3 regions of the Caldibacillus sp. 210928-DFI.2.18 genome follow, and region 1 is predicted to be linked to each of the others. Evidence: riboswitches for the same ligand, from Rfam matches in the RefSeq annotation. Region 1 holds a riboswitch; each other region holds the start of a gene.

Region 1 (7,721 bases):
AAAAAGACCGGATACCTTATTTCCCGGTCTTTTCACGTACTGCAAACTATTGAATAAAATCCACCTTTGGACCAAAGAACTCATAGCGAATATGGTGTTCAGGCAAACCCATCTGATTTAATATTTGAACAACAGCTTTCATAAAGGGTACCGGTCCACATAGATAACAAATAGTATTTTTAGATACAACCTTTTGTAAAAATGAAAGATCGATATAGCCGATATGATCACAGTCGGTCTCCTCAAGATTTTTTTGTTCTAAAACTGTATAAACTTTTGCCTTGTTTAGTTTTTTCGCAAGCTCCTTAACATAATCACCGAACGCTTGCACATTTTCGTTTTTGGCAGCTTGGATAAATGTGATTTCACGTTCGCTATTATCCTTAACCAATGTCTCAAACATACTTAATAACGGCGTAATTCCGACTCCACCGCTAATGAATGCGACAGGTTCAGTTTCTTCCGTATTTAATACAAAATCTCCAGCCGGTGCACTGATTTCTAGTTGATCCCCGACATGTACATGATCATGTAAATAATTCGATACCACACCCAACGGTTCACATTCATTTTCCCGTTTTACAGAAATGCGGAAATAATCATTCCCGGGTGCACATGATAAACTATAATGGCGATTATGTTTGAATTTTTCATCGGGTATGCTTAGGCGAACTGTTATGTATTGCCCGGGTAAGTAAGTTGGAATAGATGCGCCATCCGTTGGTTTTAAATAAAAAGATGTAATTACTTCACTTTCTTTAATTTTATCAATAACTGTAAATGCTTTAAAGTCAGTCCAACCGCCTTTTTGTAAGCTGGCTTCCCGATACATTTCCCCTTCAACTTGAATAAATACATTGGCAATTTCCTCATACGCTTCTGCCCACGCTTGCAAAATTTCATCTGTTGCTGCTTCACCCAATACCTCTTTAATTGCGGCCAATAAGTTTTCACCAACAATCGGATAATGTTCCGGTCTAATGCTTAAAGCCCGATGTTTATGGGCAATTTGTTTTACTGCCGGTAAAATTATCTCTAATTCATCAATATGTTTTCCTGCAGCAATGACTGTGTTGGCTAAAGCAGTCGGTTGAGTTCCTCTTCGTTGGTTCACATGGTTAAAATAATTTAACAGTTCAGGATGATTTTGAAACATTCTTTTGTAAAATGTGCTTGTAATCGTTGTGCCATATTCCTCTAATACAGGTACGGTTGATTTTACAATTTTGACTGTTTTTTCAGATAACACTGTTTCCATCTCCTTTAACATGTAAATTAAATACATCTTTAATCTAAAATAATTCTCTCTTTAAAACAATATTTAAAATACATCTTTTAAAAAACGTTCACAATTAATAAACTGGTACTTTAATCAGTGGAAGAATTGATTGTCAGTTGAACAAATCGGATATATGTGGGTATCCCCTCTCCTACCTATTTTGCTCGTTGACTATAATTTTTTATGGCCTAACCTTGCTGTTATCAGTTGGATTTTCTCCATTCCCCACTCATGATCAGTATTGAACCAAACGGACGTATGCGAACAGTTCATCCCCTACCTTCTTTATAAACTCGAAAATATTGAGATGGGGATCTTCCTGCCCGTTAAAATAATAAATGTAGTATAATTGAGATAGCCGTAGTGATAATAATCTATCCATGCAAAATCTATGATTGGTGATGATAATGAAACTGACTTCTTATACAGATTATTCTTTACGAACATTGATCTATTTAGCTTCACTTGAAACAGATAGACTTTGCAATATTCAGGAAATTTCAGATGCCTATGGTATTTCAAAAAATCATTTAATGAAAGTGGTTCATCACTTAGGAAAGCTTGGAATTATTGAAACCGTACGGGGAAGAAACGGGGGTTTTCGTTTGGCCCTTCTACCCGGCGACATCAATATCGGTAAACTTGTCCGGCAAACAGAAGATGGTTTTTATTTAGTTGATTGTTTTAATCCCGACACCCCGAATGCTTGTGTCATTACTCCGGTTTGCGGACTTTCTCATATATTAAGAGAAGCTTTACAGGCGTATCTTCATGTTTTGGATAAGTATACACTGGCCGATATTGTAAAGTCGCCCGAGGCCTATCGGGAATTACTATTTAAAGAAATACAATGAGTAGCAAACCATAGTTATACAAATCTAAAATCAATTTCTAAAATCTCTTTATTAGGATTTAACTTCTCCCATGGACTTTATAACTCAAGAAAGGGGCTGTCCAGAAAGTCATTTTTTCGACTTTTGGATGCCCCTTTCTTGTTTAAAAAACTTGATAAATCAATATTTTAAATGATTCGCTATTAGAAGTTCGCCACAATAGTTATCTCATTGCTGCTTTTTTCAATAACTCAGCTTTATCCGTTCTTTCCCACGGCAAGTTTATATCCGTCCGACCAAAATGTCCGTATGCCGCTGTTTGTTTATAAATCGGTCTGCGTAAATCAAGCATTTTGATAATTCCGGCCGGTCTTAAGTCAAAATGTTTACGGACCAAATCAACTAAAACTGCTTCATCAACTTGCCCCGTCCCGAATGTATCAATAGAAATTGAAACCGGTTGGGCAACCCCAATCGCATAAGCAAGCTGTACTTCACATTTATCGGCAAGTCCGGCTGCAACAATATTTTTCGCCACATAACGAGCTGCATAAGAAGCGGAACGATCCACTTTCGTCGGGTCTTTTCCGGAGAACGCACCGCCACCATGATGAGCATAACCCCCATATGTATCGACAATGATTTTTCTCCCCGTTAACCCGGCATCACCTTGTGGTCCACCGACAACAAAACGGCCAGTCGGATTAATAAAAAATTTCGTTTTATCATCAATAAACTCGTTTGGAACAACCTTTTTAATAACGAATTCATGAATATCCTTTTTTATCTGATCCAAATTTACTTCCGGGTGGTGTTGTGTTGAAATAACAATTGTATCGATTCGAACCGGTTTGCCATTTTCATCATATTCTACAGTTACTTGAGTTTTCCCGTCCGGACGCAAATATGGAATAATTTCTTCTTTTCTAACTTCAGCAAGCCTCCGTGCCAGCCGATGCGCTAATGATATCGGAAGCGGCATCAACTCACTCGTTTCATTGCAGGCAAAACCAAACATCAACCCTTGGTCACCGGCACCGATTGCTTCGATTTCATCATCAGTCATCAAGCCTTCGCGCGCTTCCAAAGCTTGGTTAACGCCCATCGCAATATCCGGTGATTGTTCATCGATGGCTGTCAATACGCCACAGGTCTCTGCATCAAACCCATATTTTGCCCGCGTATAACCAATTTCCCGAACCGTATCCCGTACTATTTTTGGAATATCAACATAAGAAGTTGTAGAAATTTCTCCAAATACAAGCACTAACCCGGTTGTAATGGATGTTTCCGCAGCAACACGGGCATTCGGATCTTCGCTTAAAATCGCATCCAGAATCGCATCTGATATTTGATCGCAAATTTTATCCGGATGTCCTTCCGTTACCGACTCTGAAGTAAATAGATGTCGTGTCCCCATAATTTTCCTCCTTAAAATCGCGCTGGCATTCATTTTATATAAGCAAAAGCCAGCTTTTTATTTGAAACGGATACAAGCCAATGCCCAGGATCAACATCGGAACGTTTTTAAAACATCTGCTTTATTATATTAATAAGCATTCCCCATTCAAATTGGAGATATAATTATACAAAAATCTAAAGAAAACTCGGCGACTGCCGAGCCTTTAGGCGAAAGCAGAGCCGTAGTTGTACTTATGCGCTAGGAAAGTAGAAATTGAAAAATTTCTACTTTCCTATTAGCAAAAAAAAACACCTTCCCATGAGGAAAGGTTGCGCACGTCTTCCTTTCACTCTTATCGTTCAAGGAATCACCTTGCATCGGTTAGCACCTTACTTGCAAGAAGTAGGTTGCCGGGTTTCCTCGGGCCTGTCCCTCCACCATCTCGGGATAAGAGTATCCGTTATAGATAAATCATACATGATATGAGAAATATGTCAATTGTTTTAAACAGAGATTAAAAAAGTTTTTTAGAAAACCAATTCAATTCCGTTATCTAAATTAGAAAAATGAGCTTAAAAATGAATAAAAAATGGAGCAATTTTTTTCTTTGAATAGTATAGACTAATAAAATATATATGTTATACTATTTTCGAAGGATATGAGAAAATAACAAAGGGGAAGGTTTACTAATGAAAATGGTAAGTACGGTAAACAGTCTGTATGAATTAGTAAATGGAAATAATATTTTAGTACAATTATCCGTTCCACAGTTAATGGAAAAAATTATTAACAATAAAGAAGGCTTACTAACTGACAAAGGTGCAATCAGTGTAACAACCGGGAAGTATACGGGGAGATCACCGAAAGATAAATATATTGTTCAAGAAAACTCTGTGCTGAATAAAATCGATTGGGGCAGTGTCAACCAACCAATCTCAAAAGAAGTATTTAACAGATTGTATCATAAAGTTTTGCATTATTTAAAACACAAGAAAGAACTGTACGTGTTTAAAGGATTTGCCGGCGCAGACAAATTATATCAACTGCCAATCCAGGTGATAACCGAATATGCATGGCATAATTTATTTGCCCATCAGTTGTTTATCCGCCCAACCGAAGAAGAATTGAAAAATCACCAAAGTCAATTTACAGTTATTTTTGCACCGGATTTCAAAGCTGATCCGGTCATTGATGGCGTTAGATCGGAAACATTTATTATTATTTCTTTTGAAGAGAAGGTTGTTCTGATTGGTGGAACAGAATATGCCGGTGAAATGAAAAAATCAATTTTTACAATTATGAACTATTTGCTTCCCGAGCAAGATATTTTCTCTATGCATTGCTCTGCCAATGTCGGGGATGACGGGGATGTTGCACTGTTCTTTGGCTTATCCGGTACCGGTAAAACAACGCTATCAACAGATAAAAACCGGCGTTTAATCGGGGATGATGAACATGGCTGGTCGAATCACGGCGTGTTTAATATTGAAGGCGGATGCTATGCGAAGTGCATTCATCTATCCCGGGAAAAAGAACCGCAAATCTATGATGCGATTAAATTCGGGGCCGTTTTAGAAAATGTTGTAGTAAACGAGAATACAAGAATACCGGATTTTGATAATGGTAGTTTAACGGAGAATACACGGGCCGCTTACCCGATTGATGCGATCGATAATATTGTTCAACCAAGTGTAGCCGGTCACCCGTCAACGATTATTTTCTTAACGGCCGATGCATTCGGCGTACTTCCACCGATTTCAAAATTGACAAAAGAACAAGCCATGTATCATTTCTTGAGCGGGTATACAAGCAAACTTGCCGGGACAGAACGTGGGGTGACTGAACCGGAAGCGACCTTTTCCACCTGCTACGGTGCACCGTTCTTACCTTTACCGGCCAAGCGTTATGCGGAAATGCTCGGCAAAAAAATTGATGAGCATAAGGTGCAAGTATTTTTAGTCAATACCGGTTGGACAGGCGGCGTTTACGGTGTAGGCAACCGTATGAAGCTTGCTTACACTAGGGCAATGGTGCAAGCTGCGATTGAAGGAAAATTGAAACATGTGGAGACCGTCAAGGATGAAATTTTTGGACTTCATATCCCGGTTCATGTTCCCGGTGTTCCGGATGAGGTGCTTTTACCGAATAAAACATGGAAAGATGAATTGGCCTATAAAGGAAAAGCAAAAGAATTGGCAGGGAAGTTCCGGGAAAACTTTAAGAAATTTACCGATATTGATGCAGAAATTGAGAAACTTGGAGGACCAATTGCGTAATAACTGATAGAAAAAACAAGGACCGGATATGGTCAGCAATCCACCGTTCACGTTTACAGGGCTGTCCTAAAAGTACAACTTTCTAAATTTTATTGTTAAAAGAATAGATTCGGTTTATTTTCGTTTCAGTGGCGGACGCTTTCCGCGGGCACGGCCTCAGCCGCTTCGTCGCTCGTTACCTCGCTCCTGCAGGGTCTTCGGCTCGTGCTGTTCCCGCAGGAGTCGCCGCCACCTTCACTTCAATCAAACTATTTAAATTAAATTAATTTTTGACTTTCTATACAGCCCTGTTCTTTTAATTGCTCCCAACATGGAATATCATTTGTCATTCTTTTTGCCAAAGTCGATCTTCTCTCAAGTCTAGCCTTTTATAAAACCGCTTCGGCAATGAGCTTGTCGAGTTTACGGATATCGACTCCTTTTTTTACATTCACTTTAATATGGCCGGCTCTTGTCCATAATTCTACTTCGGCATTAACATCCAAAAAAGTGCCTGCATTTTCAGTCGACCACATATTGATTGATGAATAAGGAAGCGAGTATATTTCAACCTTTTTCCCGGTTATTCCTTGAGCATCTCTGACAATTAATCTTTTGTTTGTAAAAATGGCACTGTCGCGAAATGTTTTATAAGCAGCAACAGCAACTTCCCCTTCCACCAAGATGTCTTGAACGTCATTTGGAATCGGACATTCGGAAATCAGCGTCCATTCCAAAATTGCTTGTGTTTCAGCCATAAATAATACCCTCCTTTTATTCTTTCATTCTATTTAGGATTGCACATCGACTTCTGGAATTTTCCATTTAAAAAAAGCATACCATGAAAAGTGTGGCCCAACATATTGTATTTTGAGCGTAAGTTTTTAGAAAAACCAGCTTTTTTTGTGTTTACTTGTGCCTTAATTAATTGTTTTTAATGCTGTCAACCTGTATATGATCGTTGTTTTTCCTTCAGACCATTCCAGCTTGTTAATTACACCTGAGCCGACAATTTCATCATCTTCCATTCTTTTCACTATTAAAGATGTATCCAATGGAAAAAGATGATATCCTTCTTTGACAATTTGAAAATAGTTTTCTTTTAAACGTGTTTCTTTTCCTGTAATGACAATTACCGACTCCAATTGAACCGGCATACCCATAAAAAAACCTCCTTATTTTTGTTAGTTTTCCTTTATATAAAAAATGTGTAATCAAAGTTTGAAGACAATCCGGTACATCTCAATTATATCATTTGTCATATTAAATATACGCCTTATCTGACAAGAATCCCTGCAATGATGTGGAATGCTAATGTAAAAGTCGTAACTTTTCACATGCTCGTCCCTTTTAAAAAAAAGGCATTCACACATTTTTTTCAACTTCATACAATAATGTAACAAATTGACTCAATCATTTTGGAGGAATGAGTATGAATAAGTTGATGAAGAGAGGTTTGATCCTTCTTGTAACAGTAGTTGCTGCAATTGGATTAACGGCCTGTAAACAGGAAGATAAACATTTACAAAAAATTCGTATTGCCGAAGTTACCCGCTCCGTTTTCTATGCGCCACAATATGTAGCCATTGAAAAAGGTTTTTTTAAAGAAGAAGGGCTCGATATTGAACTAACAACTGTTCCGGGCGGTGATAAAACGATGACTGCCCTGATTTCTAACGGAGCGGATATTGCTTTAGTTGGAGCAGAAACAAGTATTTATGTAAACAGCCAAGGAACTGAAGATGCAATCATTAATTTTGCCCAACTGACACAAACAGATGGAACTTTTCTTGTTTCGCGGGAACCAATTGACAATTTTACTTGGGATATGTTAAATGGTTCAACATTCCTCGGACAACGAAAAGGCGGGATGCCACAAATGGTCGGAGAATTTGTCTTAAAAAAACATGATATTGACCCGAAAAACGATCTTGAACTCATTCAAAACATCG
Region 2 (7,721 bases), on a different contig from region 1:
AAACGCTTTTGCCCTCTCTTCGGTACGTGAATATACAGCTACAAGCGAAAAATCCTCTATATTAGAAGCTGCATCAATAAATTTTTCGGTAATCCAATTGGTTCCGATAATTCCAAAACGAATCATAAAAATACCTCCATTATATCATTGTGATTAATTTCATAATAACATATTTAAGGCTAGAAGTGGAAAGAGTGAAAGATAGAACAGCTATGAGGAGTAAATTTATTAATCTCTGGTAGTATTGTGGAAATACGACTTATCCACAATTAGTAGAATTTTCCATTTGAATTTATCCACATTAAAGGTCAAAAACAACCAAATTTGCTTATTTTTTTAAAAAATGTGGATAACTTATTATGTTGTGTCGTGGACTGAAGATAGAAACGGAAAAAACGACAAATAGTATGGTAAAATAAAGGTGGCAGCTGTTTTATTAATTCGAAAAAGGATGCAAGGAGGAACACGATGAAACTTATTGCAATCGATATGGATGGTACCCTTTTTTCTAACAATCATACAATCAGCGAAAACAATTGTCATGCTATTTTAAAAGCTCAAAGACAGGGTCATATCGTTACCTTTTGTTCAGGCCGCGCCTTACACGATATTCAAGAAATTATAAAAAAGATAAACCTCGAAGCACCTATTATTGCCGGAAACGGAGCTGTTGTTTTTCATAACAAAATCTTACAAACACTAACAATCCCTGTACATATATTGAAAAAAATTATGGACATATTTAATGATTTTCAATTATATTATGAAATTTATACAAATAAAGGTATTTTCATTGATAAAACACGAAAAGAATATTTGTATGCGGAACTGAATCGGTTAAAAGATGACCCTGTTTTCGGACCAATGGTTGAACAAATGGTTCAAGTTCAAAATGACCAAAATCATTTATTAACTGTCTCAGATTTTAGTGAGCTAAATTTTTCAATGTTAGATCCGTATAAAATGTATACTGTCAGTTTGGATGAGAAAAAACTAAATCATTTGCAACAGCGGCTTTCTGAACGTGATGATATTTCAATCACAAACGGCAGCCATTTAACCGTTGAGGTAGGAAATAAACAGGTAAGTAAAGGAAATGCCCTTCTTTTCCTCGCAAATTACTTTCAAATTCCACAAGCAGATACTGTCGCAATCGGGGATAATCTGAATGACTTATCGATGTTCAAAGCTGCCGGAACAAGCATTGCTATGGGGAATGCCACTGATTTTGTAAAAAGTCATGCGAATTTTGAAACAAAAACGAATGATGATGATGGCGTGGCCTATGCTTTAGAAAAGTTTGTACTTTCATAAACGGTAAATTTAGAGATGCGCCAAACTGTCCATGAGGGTCGGTTTATTGGATATTTTTTAAAAAAGGAGCACCATTCTGTCCATAAAACTTACTTTATTAGACACTTTTGTGGAATATGCGCTTCAAACTGTCCATGATAGCCGTTCTATTGGACTTTTTTCCAAAAAACGAGTATGAAACTGTCCATAAGGGGCAGTCTATTAGACAGTTTTTTAACAAAGGAGCACCATTCTGTCCATAAGGGCCGCCACGTTGGTTTCCTATAGATACGTATATTATTAATGAACTATTCCCATATAAATTATGTGCATGCTATGATTTTTCCCTTGATTATTTTAAAAAGTTATTGTAAATTAGAATAAATAAAATCATTTATGGAACTGAATATTGCAATCTTATCAAGAGAGGTTGAGGGACTGGCCCGATGACGCCTCAGCAACCAGTCATTTTTTGACCACGGTGCTAATTCCAGCAGGTGAAATACCTGAAAGATAAGAAGAAACTTTACAATCATCGGGGCTTCTTCTTATAGAAGTCCTTTTTATTTTCCAAAAATGTAGGGATACGAGGAGGAATCAAGCTTGGCAAATCAACATATTCAAACAAAATTAGTACAAATCGGAAATCGAAGTGAACATACAACCGGGGCTGTTAATCCACCCATCTATTTATCCACAGCCTATCGTCATGAAGGAATTGGTTTATCCACAGGGTATGATTATACACGGACAAAAAATCCAACACGTGCCTTATTAGAGGAGAGTTTTGCAAAATTAGAAGAAGGAGATCAGGCTTTTGCCTGTAGTTCGGGGATGGCGGCTATTCAGCTCGTCCTCTCCCTTTTTCAAAAAGATGATGAACTTCTTAGCTTTAATGACCTATACGGCGGAACTTACCGATTGTTCAATCAATACGAAAAATCGTATGGAATCAAAACCAGCTATGTGAAAGTGAATGATTACAACGGGTTGGAAGATGCAATCACAGAAAAAACAAAAGCGATTTACATAGAAACACCAACAAATCCGTTAATGATTGAAACAGATATTGAAAAAGTTGCCCACATTGCCAAAAAACATCACTTGCTTTTCATTGTGGATAACACCTTTCTAACCCCCTATTTGCAAAAACCGATTGTGGATGGGGCCGACATTGTCATTCATAGTGCGACAAAATATATTGGCGGTCATAATGATGTCCTGGCCGGATTTGTTGTTGCAAAGGGACAGGAAATTTGTGAACAGCTTGCGACAAATCATAATGCGGCCGGCGCGGTTTTATCCCCTCTTGACAGTTGGCTGTTAATTCGCGGCTTAAAAACCTTAGCTTTACGTATGGAAGCACATCAAAACAATGCAAAACAGGTAGTCGAATTTTTAAATAACAGACCTGAAGTGACCGATGTTCTCTACCCAAATAGAGGTGGCATGGTGTCGTTTCGATTGGCAAAAGAAGAATGGGTTGACCCCTTTTTAAGAAGTTTGAAATTGATTACCTTTGCCGAAAGTCTCGGTGGGGTTGAAAGTTTTATTACCTATCCGGCTACCCAAACCCATGCCGATATTCCGCTACAAACCCGGATAAAAAACGGTGTCGATAATCGCTTATTACGGTTTTCGGTCGGTATTGAACATATTGAAGATTTGAAGGCGGATTTGGAAAATGCATTGGTGGCATTACGTAAGGGGGCAAGTGAACGATGAACAAAAAAAATTATGGATTTGAAACAAAACTAATTTCCCAAGATCGTTATATTGATGGCAAAACAGGAGCAGTAAATCCACCTGTCTACTATTCTTCCACTTTTCATCAAGAACAATTCGATTCGTTTGGTCCTTTTGACTATACCCGTTCAGGAAATCCAACCCGAAAAGTGTTGGAAGATACCATTGCCGAACTGGAAGGCGGTGTTCAAGGTTTTGCCTTTGCATCCGGAATGGCCGCTATTTCCTCTGCCTTCATGCTGCTATCATCCGGGGATCATGTCATCATTTCCGAAGATGTGTATGGCGGAACGTTTCGCATGGTCACAAAAGTACTAACGAAATTTCAAATTCAACATACTTTTGTTGATATGACGGATTTAGATGCAGTGGCCGGCGCTTTTCGGCCCAATACGAAAGTTGTCTATGTGGAAACCCCGTCCAATCCGTTACTCCATATTACAGATATTAGAGGTGTTGTCAAATTAGCAAAAGCCCACAATTGTCTTGTATATATCGACAATACATTCATGACACCCCTTCATCAAAGGCCGCTTGAATTAGGTGCGGACATTGTCTTACACAGTGCCACAAAATTTTTAGCCGGGCATAGTGATGTTGTTGCAGGCTTGGCGGTGGTAAAAGATAAAGCATTGGCTGATCAATTGTATTTTATTCAAAATTCATTTGGTGCCGTTTTAGGGATTCCGGATTGTTGGGCTTTGCTCAGGGGCATGAAAACTTTGAGCGTGCGGATGAAACAGTCTTCAGAATCAGCACAGGTAATTGCTGAGTTTTTGCAAAATCATCCGCTCGTGGAAGAAGTGTTTTACCCGGGACTTGCCACACATGCGGGACATGAAATTCATTTGGGGCAGGCGGATAGTGCCGGAGCTGTATTGTCATTCAGATTGCCTAACAAAGACATTGCCAAGGCTTTTGTGGAGAACCTTGAAATCCCGGTATTTGCTGTTAGCTTAGGAGCGGTCGAATCGATTCTTTCTTACCCGGCGACGATGTCCCATGCGGCGATGGACCAAGAAGAACGGGAAAAACGCGGGATTACTGACGGTTTGTTACGACTTTCGGTAGGATTGGAAGATTGTGAGGATTTGGTTGCTGATCTTGCACAGGCACTCGAAATAGCAGAGCGAGCGGTTGGAGCGGGAACTGTAGCGGCTCGAACGGTTGGGAGATTTATATAAAGTTTTTATCTCGGGTTGATTGCTGTTTGGGGCATTTTTAATCTTTGGCATTGTAAGAAAAAATTGCAACCCGGGGCCGGGGTAGCGAGTTAACACCCCGGGGTTGTAATTTTATAGATTGCCTTATCAATCCAAACTAGATTCGAAAGCTTGTCATAGATTTTCATCCCAAAAATACAATTACTTTAACTAAACGGATTGTAAAACCGGCTGCCGTCATGGTAGGTAATCAGTAAGGTTGCAATTAGCAGCAAAACGAACAAAATAATTGCTGTGTAATCCCGTTTCTGAAAAGGGCGGGCATTGTACCACGTTCTTTTTTTCTTTTTCCCGAATCCACGCAGTTCCATTGCATTACTGATTATTTCAATTTTTTCAAGACTTGACAAAATTAATGGTGCCAAGACGGCTGATGCGTTCTTTACCCGCTTAAGGAATTTCTCATTTTTTGACATATCAAGTCCGCGGGCTTGTTGTGCTTTGGCGATATTACGGAAATCCCGCTGAACATCGGGAATATAGCGTAAAGCAAGGGATACAGCGTAAGCAATCCGGTAGCTTACACCAATCCGATTTAAAGAAGCGGCAAATTCACTTGGGTGTGTTGTTACAATAAACAATAGCGCCGCCGGTATAACAGTCAAATATTTTAATGTAATATTCAGTTGGTAAAACAGTTGCTCCAACGTCATATTGTATCTACCGGCAAATTCAACCAACACATGACTTGTCCCGTAAATTTTAACCCCTTCTTGCGGTGAAAAAAGATAAATAGCGATATTATTAATCAGTAAGAATACGAGAATAAAAATTAACACAAATAAAATATCTCGCAACCGAATTTTAGAAACGTAAAAAATAACTAAACTCGCAATAAATAAAAACAAAAGAATCCGGGTGTCATAGGTCAACATGGCCGCCGTTGACCATAGGATAAAACAAACTAATTTCGTCGCACCTGTCAAGCGATGAATCGGGGAAGTTCGGTCAATATAGCTAAGCATTTCATTTGCCATGGTTTCGTCCCTCCCGATCATAAGCAATAAATCGTTCCACAAATTTTATCGGATCTGTAAAACCGGTTTTTGTCGCCAATTCAAAAAGTGATGTTTCTTTCAAGTTTGCCTGTTCAATTAATTGCGGATCAGATAAAATCCGGACACTTTGATCATCGGCGATTTTTCTTCCGTCACACAAAACGATGGCCCGATCCGTATATTCCAGCATTAAATGCATGTCATGGGTTATCAATAAAATCGTGAGTCCGTTTCGATTGAGTTCCATTAAAAACTCCATAATATCGGTATAATGGCGGAAATCTTGGCCCGCTGTCGGTTCATCCAAAATAATCAACTCCGGCTGCAACACCAAAATCGATGCGATGGTTACTCGCTTTTTTTGGCCAAAACTGAGAGCAGAAATCGGCCAATTACGAAACGGGTACAGTCCGCATATTTTCAGCGTTTCCTCCACCCGCTCACGTATCTCAGCTTCCAGTACACCTCTGGCAACAAGCCCCAGTGCCACCTCATCGAAAATCATATGTTTGGAGATCATATGGTTTGGATTTTGCAAAACCATACCAATCTTTAAAGATCGTTCTGTTATCGATTCATTGGTAATATCTTGACCTGAGAAAATAATTTTTCCGGCATTTGGTGTTTCAAAGCCGCAAATCAATTTCGAAATAGTTGATTTTCCCGCACCGTTTTTGCCGACAATACTAACCATTTCCCCCTTATTTATTGTAAAAGATACATCGTGAACCGTTTCTTTTTTTGGTGTATAGCCAAATGAAACCCGGTTTAATTCAAGAATCGGCTCAGCTTCCGGCGGCTCTTCATTCAATGTCACTTCTTCATACCATTTTCGCAGCTGCTCGCGGAACGTCTCCGCCCGAAAACGTGAAAAATCAGCCGGCTCCAAATCCTTTGTAATGGCCCCGCCTGCATACTTTATCGCCTTAAGATAAAGCGGTTCACGAATTTTTACTTTTTCCAAGATATCCGTAGAAAATAATTCATTTGGGTTCTGATCTGCCAAAATCTCTCCGTCATCCACAACAATGATTCGATCAACATGACGGTACAGGACATCTTCCAAGCGGTGTTCAATAATAACCACCGTTGTAGTCGTTTCCTTTTGAATTTGGTCAATCAGATGAATGGCATGCTTTCCGGTTGCCGGGTCTAAATTCGCTAGGGGTTCATCAAAAAGAAGGATATTGACATTATCGACCATGACACCGGCTAAAGAAACCCGCTGCTTTTGTCCGCCTGATAAATGGTGAACGGACGCATCCAGAAATGCACCCATATCCACCATGGCCGCCACTTCTTTTACAGTTTTAACCATCTCCGGCTGCGGCGTACAATCATTTTCAAGGGCAAAAGCAATGTCTTCTCCGACAGATAATCCGATGAACTGCCCGTCCGGATCTTGTAAAACCGTTCCAACCATTTTTGATATGGAAAAAATGTCCAAGTCGCTTGCTTCTTTTCCCATAATTTTTAAACTGCCTTGGATTTCCCCTTTATATGAAAACGGAATAAGCCCATTGATACAATGACCAATGGTGCTTTTCCCTGATCCGGATGGACCGACAATTAAAACCTTCTCCCCTTCATAGATGGTGAGATTAATATTTTTTAGTGTTGGTTGTTTTTGACTATCATATTTGAAATGATAATTTTGAAACTCTATGACTGGTTTTTTCATTGTCAATCTCCTGCATACATTTTATTGTTGCATTTGCTGATGCCGATATTTCTAAAAATTTTTCTCGATCCAAGCTTCCTGTTTTTGATCTGGTTATTCTCGATCCAAGCTCCCCGTTTTCGTCCGGGTTTTTGCATAAAGAGTAAGCAATAATGTACCAAGAATCCCGACTGTGACCATGTTGGAAATGCCAACACCGAGCCCTTGGATAAACACTTTACTAGTTGGTTCCGCGTAAATAACAATATCCAGAACCGGCGCCAACAGGAACCAGCCCAGTGCTTGTGCGCCAACCTGAACCAAATTAAACGTAATGATTTTTTGTCTCCCAAATTCACCGGATTCAATATCCAGTTTTTTCGAAATTAATCCAAATAAAAACCCAACAAACATACTGACAACAACCCAGCTCCACCAAATGGAACCGTAGAAGATTAAGTCTTTCAATGCGTGACCGATTAAGCCGATGAGTCCGCCGGCAATCGGTCCGAAAATCACTGCCATTAGTGCTAAAAAGGCATACGTCACCTCAATATTAGAATTTGGAATCCCGGTTGGAATCGAAGCAAATCTTCCCAAAATAACAAAAACAGCTGCTCCAATCCCGATTGCAACAATCGTACGAACAGATAATGTATTTTTGTTCATGAATACCTCTCCCTTATTGATAGATTTTTTTAAAGTTTGGTATATTGAAACCGGCCAAAGGAAAAATCAATTATAACTAATATCCACCACTTTTCGGATTGTAATTTTCCATTTTAGTCCGGCTTCAATATG
Region 3 (7,721 bases), on a different contig from region 1:
AGTTTCTTTCAAGCAATTGATGCAATCCTTTATCTCCATCCCCTACTTAACTTTACAGGACATTAAAATATCTCGCTTCCGGATGAGCGACCACAAATGCAGTAACAGAGGCTTCCGGCTCCATCATAAACCCTTCCGTCAACTGGATGCCAATTTTTTCAGGTTGCAATAATTTAAATAATTTCGCTTGGTCTTCCAAATCTGGACATGCCGGATATCCGAACGAAAACCGTTGACCTTGATATTTTGCCTGAAAACGATCTTTCATTGAAAAATCGAGCGGATCCGGAAATCCCCAACGATCGCGAATTAATTGGTGAGTTCGTTCTGCTAACCCTTCCGCCAGTTCCAATGCCATGGCCTGGATTGCATGACTTTTAAAAAATTCACCCTTTTCCTTAAACTGAATAGCCAACTTGCGAATATTTTCCCCGGCTGTTACAGCAAACAAGGCTATATAGTCATGAGGAATATCCCCCGTCTGTTCACTCACATAATCAGCAATACATAAATATGGCGGCTTTTCTTGTCGTGGAAAGTTGAAAGTTTCGATGATTGTTTTTTTCGTTTCTGAATCCAGAATATGGATGGTATTTCCTTCACGATAAGCAGGAAAAAATCGGTAAATTGCAGACGGTCGGAACCAATTTTCCACTTTTCCTAATTCGAATAATTCATCGATCACTGCTTTTATTTCCACTGCCTTTGCGTGATTTTCAGCCAGCATTTTGTTAATATTTCCTTTTAGTCCAAAATGATGTCCAATCAACATTTGCATATTCACATAAGGAATAATTTGATCCAGTTCTATATTTGTCAATATATGTTCGTGACAATCAACCGGTTGAAAAACAATCGGTTTCGATACATCAGACTTGTTTACTTGTTTCTTTTCCTCTGTTTCAGCAACCTTGGAAAATGAGTTCGCCTCTTTCTTTTCCGCATTGGCAGAAGAGAACGTTTCCGGCTCCTCCATTAAACGATTGGCCAAGGCTAATCCATCCATTGCATCTTTTGCATAGAGAACCGGTCCATGATATTCCGGTGCAATTTTATTTTCAGTAAATTTTCGTGTTAAAGCGGCACCACCGACAAGAATAGGAACAGAGATGTCTTGGCCTTGCAAATCTTGGGCAGTTAACACCATTTGTTGTGCCGATTTGACCAGCAACCCGGACAATCCAATGATATCCGGTTTTTCTTTTTTTACTGCTTCGATTAATGTTTGCGGTGCTACTTTTATTCCTAAATCGATCACTCGGAATCCGTTATTCGATAAGATAATGTCAACTAAGTTTTTTCCAATATCATGAACATCCCCTTTGACCGTTGCCAGCAACACTTTCCCCTTCCCGTTTGTCTCCTGCTTTTCCATGTAAGGTTCAAGAAAAGCAACAGAAGCTTTCATTACTTCCGCACTTTGGAGTACTTCCGCAACGATCAGCTGATTGTCGTTGAATAACTTGCCAACAGTATCCATTCCTTGCATCAAAGGTCCATTGATGATATCCAGTGGATTTTTATATTTTTCTAACGCTAATTTTAAATCATCGATTAATCCATGTTTTGTCCCTTCGACAACATATTGCGCCAGCCGTTCTTCCAAAGATAAATGAACATCCGGTTGTTTTTCTTCTTTCTTTTTATCACGATAAAAATTGGTAAATTCAGCAAGGGTTATATCATTTGTTTCAAATAATAATTTTTCTGCCAAAATCCGTTCTTCTTCGGGAATCGAGGCATACCGTTCTAATTTTTCTGTATTCACAATTGCATAATCTAACCCTGCTTGTGTACAGTGATATAAAAAAACTGCATTCAGTACTTCTCTACCGGCCGCCGGGAGTCCAAATGAAACATTACTGATACCAAGTATGGTTAAACAATCGGGGAATGTTTCTTTTATCAACCGGATTCCTTCTACTGTTTCTTTGGCAGAACCGATATATTGTTCATCACCGGTACCAACCGGAAAAACGAGCGGGTCGAAAATAATATCAGTAGGTGAAATGCCGTATTCATTTACCAAAATATCATATGAACGTTTTGCGACAGTTAATTTTTGCTCCCTCGTTAAAGCCATTCCACTCTCATCAATGGTACCAACAACAACGGCCGCACCAAATTGTTTCATGAGCGGAATTATTTCATGAAATCTTTTCATGCCATCTTCTAAATTTATCGAGTTAATAATCGACTTCCCTTGGATATATTCCAGTGCCCGTTTTGTTACCTGCCAATCGGTTGAATCAATAACTAAAGGAACCTTAACTTTCTTGACAACTTCTTTGATAAACATTTCCATATCATGAAGCTCATCCCGGTCCGGATCAGCAAGACAAACATCAATGACATGGGCTCCGTTTTTCACTTGATTGCGGGCGATTTCAGCCGCTTCTTCATATTTTCCCTCTGAAATCAAACGTTTAAATTTCCTTGATCCGATCACATTCGTCCGCTCACCAACAAATAGCGGTCGCATCGTTTCATCATATCTTAACGGTTCGATACCGGAAACACGATGTTCATGCCGTTTTTCGCCTAACGGTCTCGGTTGAATCTTTGAAAGTACTTTAGCCAATTCACGAATGTGGTCCGGTGTCGTTCCGCAACAACCGCCGGCAATATTTAACCATCCTTTTTCAGCAAAATCTTTTATTTTTTGCGCGAGTGACAGCGGCGTTTCATGGTAATGTCCTTCTTCATCCGGAAGTCCGGCATTCGGATAACAGCTCACGGCAATTTCGGCCATATCAGCTAAAGTCCGGATATGATCCGTCATAAATTCGGGTCCGGTTGCACAGTTGAGTCCCACAGCAAATGGTTTGATATGTTCACTTGATATATAAAAAGCTTCAATATCCTGCCCGGCTAATGTTGTCCCCATTGGTTCGATCGTTCCGGACAGCATAAGCGGAACTTGAATGCCCATTTTTTTTGCCGCTTCCTGTATGCCCAAGAAGGCTGCTTTCACATTTAACATATCTTGACTCGTTTCCAGCAGTAAAAAGTCAACACCACCGGCCAATAAACCTTCTGCTTGAACTTGGTAATTTTCCACTAATTGATAAAAGGTGGCACCACCGGTCACGGATAACGTTTTTGTTGTCGGACCCATTGAACCCGCTACAAAACGGGGCCATTGTTCTGTAGAATATTTTTTTACCGCCTGTACAGCCAATTCCGCACCTATTTTATTAATTTCAAAACTTAAATGACCAAGCCCGTACTCATCAAGAACAAGCGGGGTTCCGCCGAATGTATTTGTTTCGATTATATCCGCACCCGCTTCTAAATAAGCTTCATGAATACTTTTTATCACGAGCGGAGCCGTTATATTCAAGTACTCATTACAGCCATCGTATTCCTCTCCCCCGAAGTCCTCTATGGAAAGTTCTTTTTGCTGAATCATTGTTCCCATTGCTCCATCCAGGATGAGAATCTTTTTTTCCAACTGTCTGTTCAACTTATACACTGGTAATCTCCCTTTCTACTTTCATCTGTTCTTTTTCATGAATGTAATTGATGAGTTCAACAGACATTTGATAATTTAAAAACGGGGTAATCAGATAAATGCCGTGAAAGAGATCAAAGGCGACATCAATCAAATGTTTCGCAATCGCAATCCCTTCCCGCTTCCCTTGTTCTTTATCATTTCCTACCTTTTTCATTTGTTCACGAACGGAATCAGGCAGTTTAATTCCGGGTACTTCATTATGAATGAATTCCGCATTGCGAGTGCTCGTTAACGGCATAATCCCGATATAAATCGGAACATCTAAATGTTTCGTTGCGTCATAGATATTCATAATCAACTCTTCGGAATAAACCGGTTGTGTAATAAAATAATCGGCACCGGAGTGAATTTTCTTTTCTAATCTAGCAACTGATTTTTCAATAATTTTTACATGAGGGTTAAAAGCAGCCGCTACTGTGAAATTTGTTTTTTCTCCTAAAGATGTTCCGGAATAGGATAAACCTTCATTAAATTGCTTAATTAACCGAATTAAGTCAAATGAAGTCAAATCAAAAACCGATGAAGCTCCGGGAAAATCACCAATTTTTGTCGGATCACCGGTTAATGCTAAAATGTCATGGATACCTAACGCATGTAATCCCATTAAATGTGATTGAATACCGATTAAATTCCGGTCCCGGCAAGTTAAATGAACAATCGGGCGGAGATGATAACGATTCTTCACAATTTGAGCACAAGCAACATTACTAATCCGCGGTGATGCCAAAGAATTATCCGCAAGTGTAATTGCGTCAATCTTTGCGTTTTTTAACGCGCTAACCCCTGATAAAAATTGACTCATCGGCAATGTTTTAGGCGGATCAAATTCAACAATAACGGATCTTCTACTTTTTACGATATCAACCAGAGACGGTTCATGAACTTGTTGAATTTGTGTTAATTGAATGGTTGGTTTTTCTTTAATAACTTTTTTCTCAGTGACCGGAGAAAGATTTTTCACCGCCTCAGCCATTGCCCTAATATGTTCGGGTCTTGTGCCGCAACATCCTCCCAATAAACGGACCCCTTCTTTTACGAATTGAATCGCTGCTTCATAAAAGTATTGTTCATCCGACTCATATACTAATTGTCCATCTTCCATTCTTGGCAAACTTCCATTTGGATAAACAGATAAAAATGCACCATTTGGTATAGGGATCTCCTCAAATGATTGAATCATATGGTATGGTCCGAGCCGACAATTCAGTCCAACGATATTTGCGCCAAGATCAATAAGTTGGTTGAAACCTTCCGCCAAAGGAGTCCCGCTTTGCAATACACCCTTTTCATGTAAAGAAACATTTGCCATTATCGGTAAATCTGTTTTCTTTCTTGCTACTTCGAGAACCGCTTTTAATTCATCTAAATCATAATAGGTTTCTAATAAAATTCCGTCAACTTGTTCTTTCAGTAATATGTCCAATTGTTCCTCGAAGCTTTGTAAAATATCATTTGTTGAAAAAATTGCTTTTTGGAAAGTCCGGATCCCGCCGATTGTACCGAGAACATAAACCGGCTTACCGCTTGTCTTTACCGTTTTTTTTGCGATTTCAACTGCTTTTGCGTTAATTTCTTGTACTTCGTTTTCCAATCCGTAACGGGCAAGTTTGATCCGATTTGCTCCATATGTATTGGTTTGAATGATCTTGGCTCCCGCTTCAATATACTCCCGATGAATCCGTTCAATTTCTTGCGGATTTGATACATTTAGTTCTTCAAAACAACGATCAATCCCGTATGAATACAACAGTGTTCCCATAGCGCCGTCCGCTATCAAAATTTGCTTTTCAAGATCTTGTATTAATCCCATTGTGTTCCCCCCAATAGAAAAAAGCCTTCCAAAGAAGAAGACTTTTTTATCTAATCTTCTTCTTATCTTTCGTGCCGAAAAGAAAGCACGTTGGATTTAGCACCGTGGTACCCATAGGTATCCGGTTGCTGAAGCTTCATCGGGCCAGTCCCTCCACTTCTCTTGATAAGAATCATCCATTTACTTTTTCTAATATAAATTACTCTTACTTTAACGAATTTTGATAAAATAATCAATAAAAAAATGAAAACTTCATAAAATATTTTTGTCTTTTTTTGGCCATTCGTCTATTCCAATCTTGTTCAGTCAAAGTCGGTTAGAAACCGGGCAAATAGTTCAAACCAAATTTTTCCTAATAATATTCCTAATTTTCACCCATTATTTCGTTGCAAAAACTTTTGATAAAAATGAACATTGCGCTTATACTACTAATATCAAGTGAAAAAGATAGATTGGTTTCGAGAGGAGAAAAAATAATGGTAAATGTTTTAATTGTCAGGGCACACCCGCTAAATCAAGAAGTTTCTCGGTCTATGAAAGTAACCGATGCCTTCCTTAACGCTTATAAAGAGATACACCCGGACCATAAGATTGAAGATATGAATTTATATCACGTAAACGTCCCTGAGATTGACCGAGACCTGCTTAATGCATGGAATGATTTGAATCAAGGAAAACCTTTTGATTCGTTATCTGATTCCCAACAGCAGAGGGTAAATATGTTCAATTCATATACGGAAGAATTTCTGCAACAAGATAAAATTATTATTGCGAACCCGTTGTGGAACTTAAGTATACCGACACGATTAAAAGCTTGGATTGACTGTATTACCGTGGCCGGGAAAACATTTAAGTATACGGAAACCGGATCGGTCGGTATTGTGAAAGGAAAAAAAGTCCTACATATTCAAGCAAACGGAGGAGTATATAATGGTTCAGACCCGGCCAGCCAATATGTGAAAACGATTTTTACCTTTTTAGGTGTGACCGACTTTCATCAACTATTTGTTGAAGGGATGGACCATAACCCGGAAAAAGCCGATGAAATTGTAGAAAAAGCAGTCGAAAAAGCCCAACAATTGGCGAAAGCTTTTTAGGAATGACTGTTTATTCTCTATTTAGGATGAACAACAAAGATAGATGGAGGTGAGTCTTTTGGTAAAGGACGATCACAATCATAATGACTCCGGATCAAAATATCACGAAACCCATGCCGGACAATTGCCCGATTACGGCGGTAACAGTAAAGAGGAAAAATTGTTAAAAACAACTAAGAAGAAATAACAGTAAAGTGAAACTTCCATCGGTGGGGTTTTTTATCCCACTGATGCCACAAATAAAACGCCTACGATGGCGTTTTATTGTTTTCCAATTGCTTTTTTAATGTTGATGGTGAAGGTGAACTTCATATTGGGTCCTACACATAACTGAATTTTCATGGGGATTTTCACTGTTCTCCATTTGAATGGTGACATGTTGAATCCCTTTATGAGCCAATTCATGTTCAATGTTCCGTAAAATCTTTTGACAATCAGTGATCGATAAATCTCCGTCAACAACAGCATGGCAGGATAGGGCATTGCTCCCGCTCGTAATGCTCCATACATGCAAATCATGAACACTGATTACTCCGGGTATGTTTATCATTGTGTTTACAATGTCATCAATATCAATATTTTGCGGTGTCCCCTCCATTAAGATATGAAGAGAATCCATGGTAACCCGCCGACCACTGTTCAAAACTAAGACGGCAACAATAAGACTGGCAACCGGATCGGCCCAACCCCAACCAAATAGCATAATGAGAATGGCTGCAACAATTGCTCCTATCGAACCTAACATATCGCTTATTACATGCAAAAATGCTGCATGCAAATTTAAATTTTCATGCGTATCACCTTGGCGCATCATAATCCAAGCAACAAGAATATTGACGAATAAACCAATAATCCCGATTACAAACATACCTGTTGACGCAATTTCCGGCGGGTTGGAAAATCTGCCAATTGCCTCATAAATGATAAACACGGCAATCACAATAAGCGTTAGACCATTAAAAAAGGCCGCCAATATTTCCAATCGTTTATATCCGTATGTTTTACTATAATTTGCAACTTTTTCCCCAAAAGTAAATGCTAATAATCCAATCCCCAATGAAATTGAATCGCTTAACATATGACCGGCATCGGAAAGAAGTGCTAAGCTGTTCGTTAATAACCCGCCAATTGCTTCAACAATCATATATCCTGTTATGATCAAAAAACTTATCAATAAGGCTTTTTTATTCCCTGTATGGGAATGGCTATGGCCATGATGGTTTGACATTTTAATCCCCCTACGTATGAAGCATATTTTTTACTTCCAATATATTTATCCATGTTCATATAGGAATGT

What was found. A riboswitch is a leader RNA that binds a small molecule or an ion and turns the genes downstream of it on or off. The one in region 1 is predicted to bind S-adenosylmethionine.
Region 2: it holds a riboswitch for S-adenosylmethionine, as region 1 does, so the genes downstream of both, LIZ98_RS05815 (methionine biosynthesis PLP-dependent protein) here and metK (methionine adenosyltransferase) in region 1, are expected to answer to the same signal.
Region 3: it holds a riboswitch for S-adenosylmethionine, as region 1 does, so the genes downstream of both, LIZ98_RS10750 (bifunctional homocysteine S-methyltransferase/methylenetetrahydrofolate reductase) here and metK (methionine adenosyltransferase) in region 1, are expected to answer to the same signal.

What each region holds. Positions count from the first base shown of each region.
Region 1 covers NZ_JAJCHL010000014.1:25,515-33,235, reverse strand. The annotation lists gene LIZ98_RS05130 (gamma carbonic anhydrase) at 1-2, shown strand, start outside; gene hmpA (NO-inducible flavohemoprotein) at 47-1,249, opposite strand; gene LIZ98_RS05120 (Rrf2 family transcriptional regulator) at 1,687-2,133, shown strand; gene metK (methionine adenosyltransferase) at 2,336-3,532, opposite strand; SAM riboswitch class I at 3,864-3,968, opposite strand; gene pckA (phosphoenolpyruvate carboxykinase (ATP)) at 4,210-5,790, shown strand; gene LIZ98_RS05105 (PH domain-containing protein) at 6,159-6,527, opposite strand; gene LIZ98_RS05100 (DUF2584 family protein) at 6,690-6,932, opposite strand; gene LIZ98_RS05095 (ABC transporter substrate-binding protein) at 7,202-7,721, shown strand, end outside.
Region 2 covers NZ_JAJCHL010000017.1:37,131-44,851, forward strand. The annotation lists gene LIZ98_RS05805 (Gfo/Idh/MocA family protein) at 1-126, opposite strand, end outside; gene LIZ98_RS05810 (Cof-type HAD-IIB family hydrolase) at 469-1,314, shown strand; SAM riboswitch class I at 1,708-1,813, shown strand; gene LIZ98_RS05815 (methionine biosynthesis PLP-dependent protein) at 1,897-3,018, shown strand; gene metC (cystathionine beta-lyase) at 3,015-4,223, shown strand; gene LIZ98_RS05825 (energy-coupling factor transporter transmembrane component T family protein) at 4,409-5,239, opposite strand; gene LIZ98_RS05830 (ABC transporter ATP-binding protein) at 5,229-6,941, opposite strand; gene LIZ98_RS05835 (ECF-type riboflavin transporter substrate-binding protein) at 7,035-7,589, opposite strand; gene LIZ98_RS05840 (SAM hydrolase/SAM-dependent halogenase family protein) at 7,656-7,721, opposite strand, start outside.
Region 3 covers NZ_JAJCHL010000046.1:16,543-24,263, reverse strand. The annotation lists gene metH (methionine synthase) at 53-3,475, opposite strand; gene LIZ98_RS10750 (bifunctional homocysteine S-methyltransferase/methylenetetrahydrofolate reductase) at 3,468-5,327, opposite strand; SAM riboswitch class I at 5,387-5,499, opposite strand; gene LIZ98_RS10745 (FMN-dependent NADH-azoreductase) at 5,804-6,424, shown strand; gene LIZ98_RS17985 (hypothetical protein) at 6,483-6,611, shown strand; gene LIZ98_RS10740 (cation diffusion facilitator family transporter) at 6,708-7,652, opposite strand.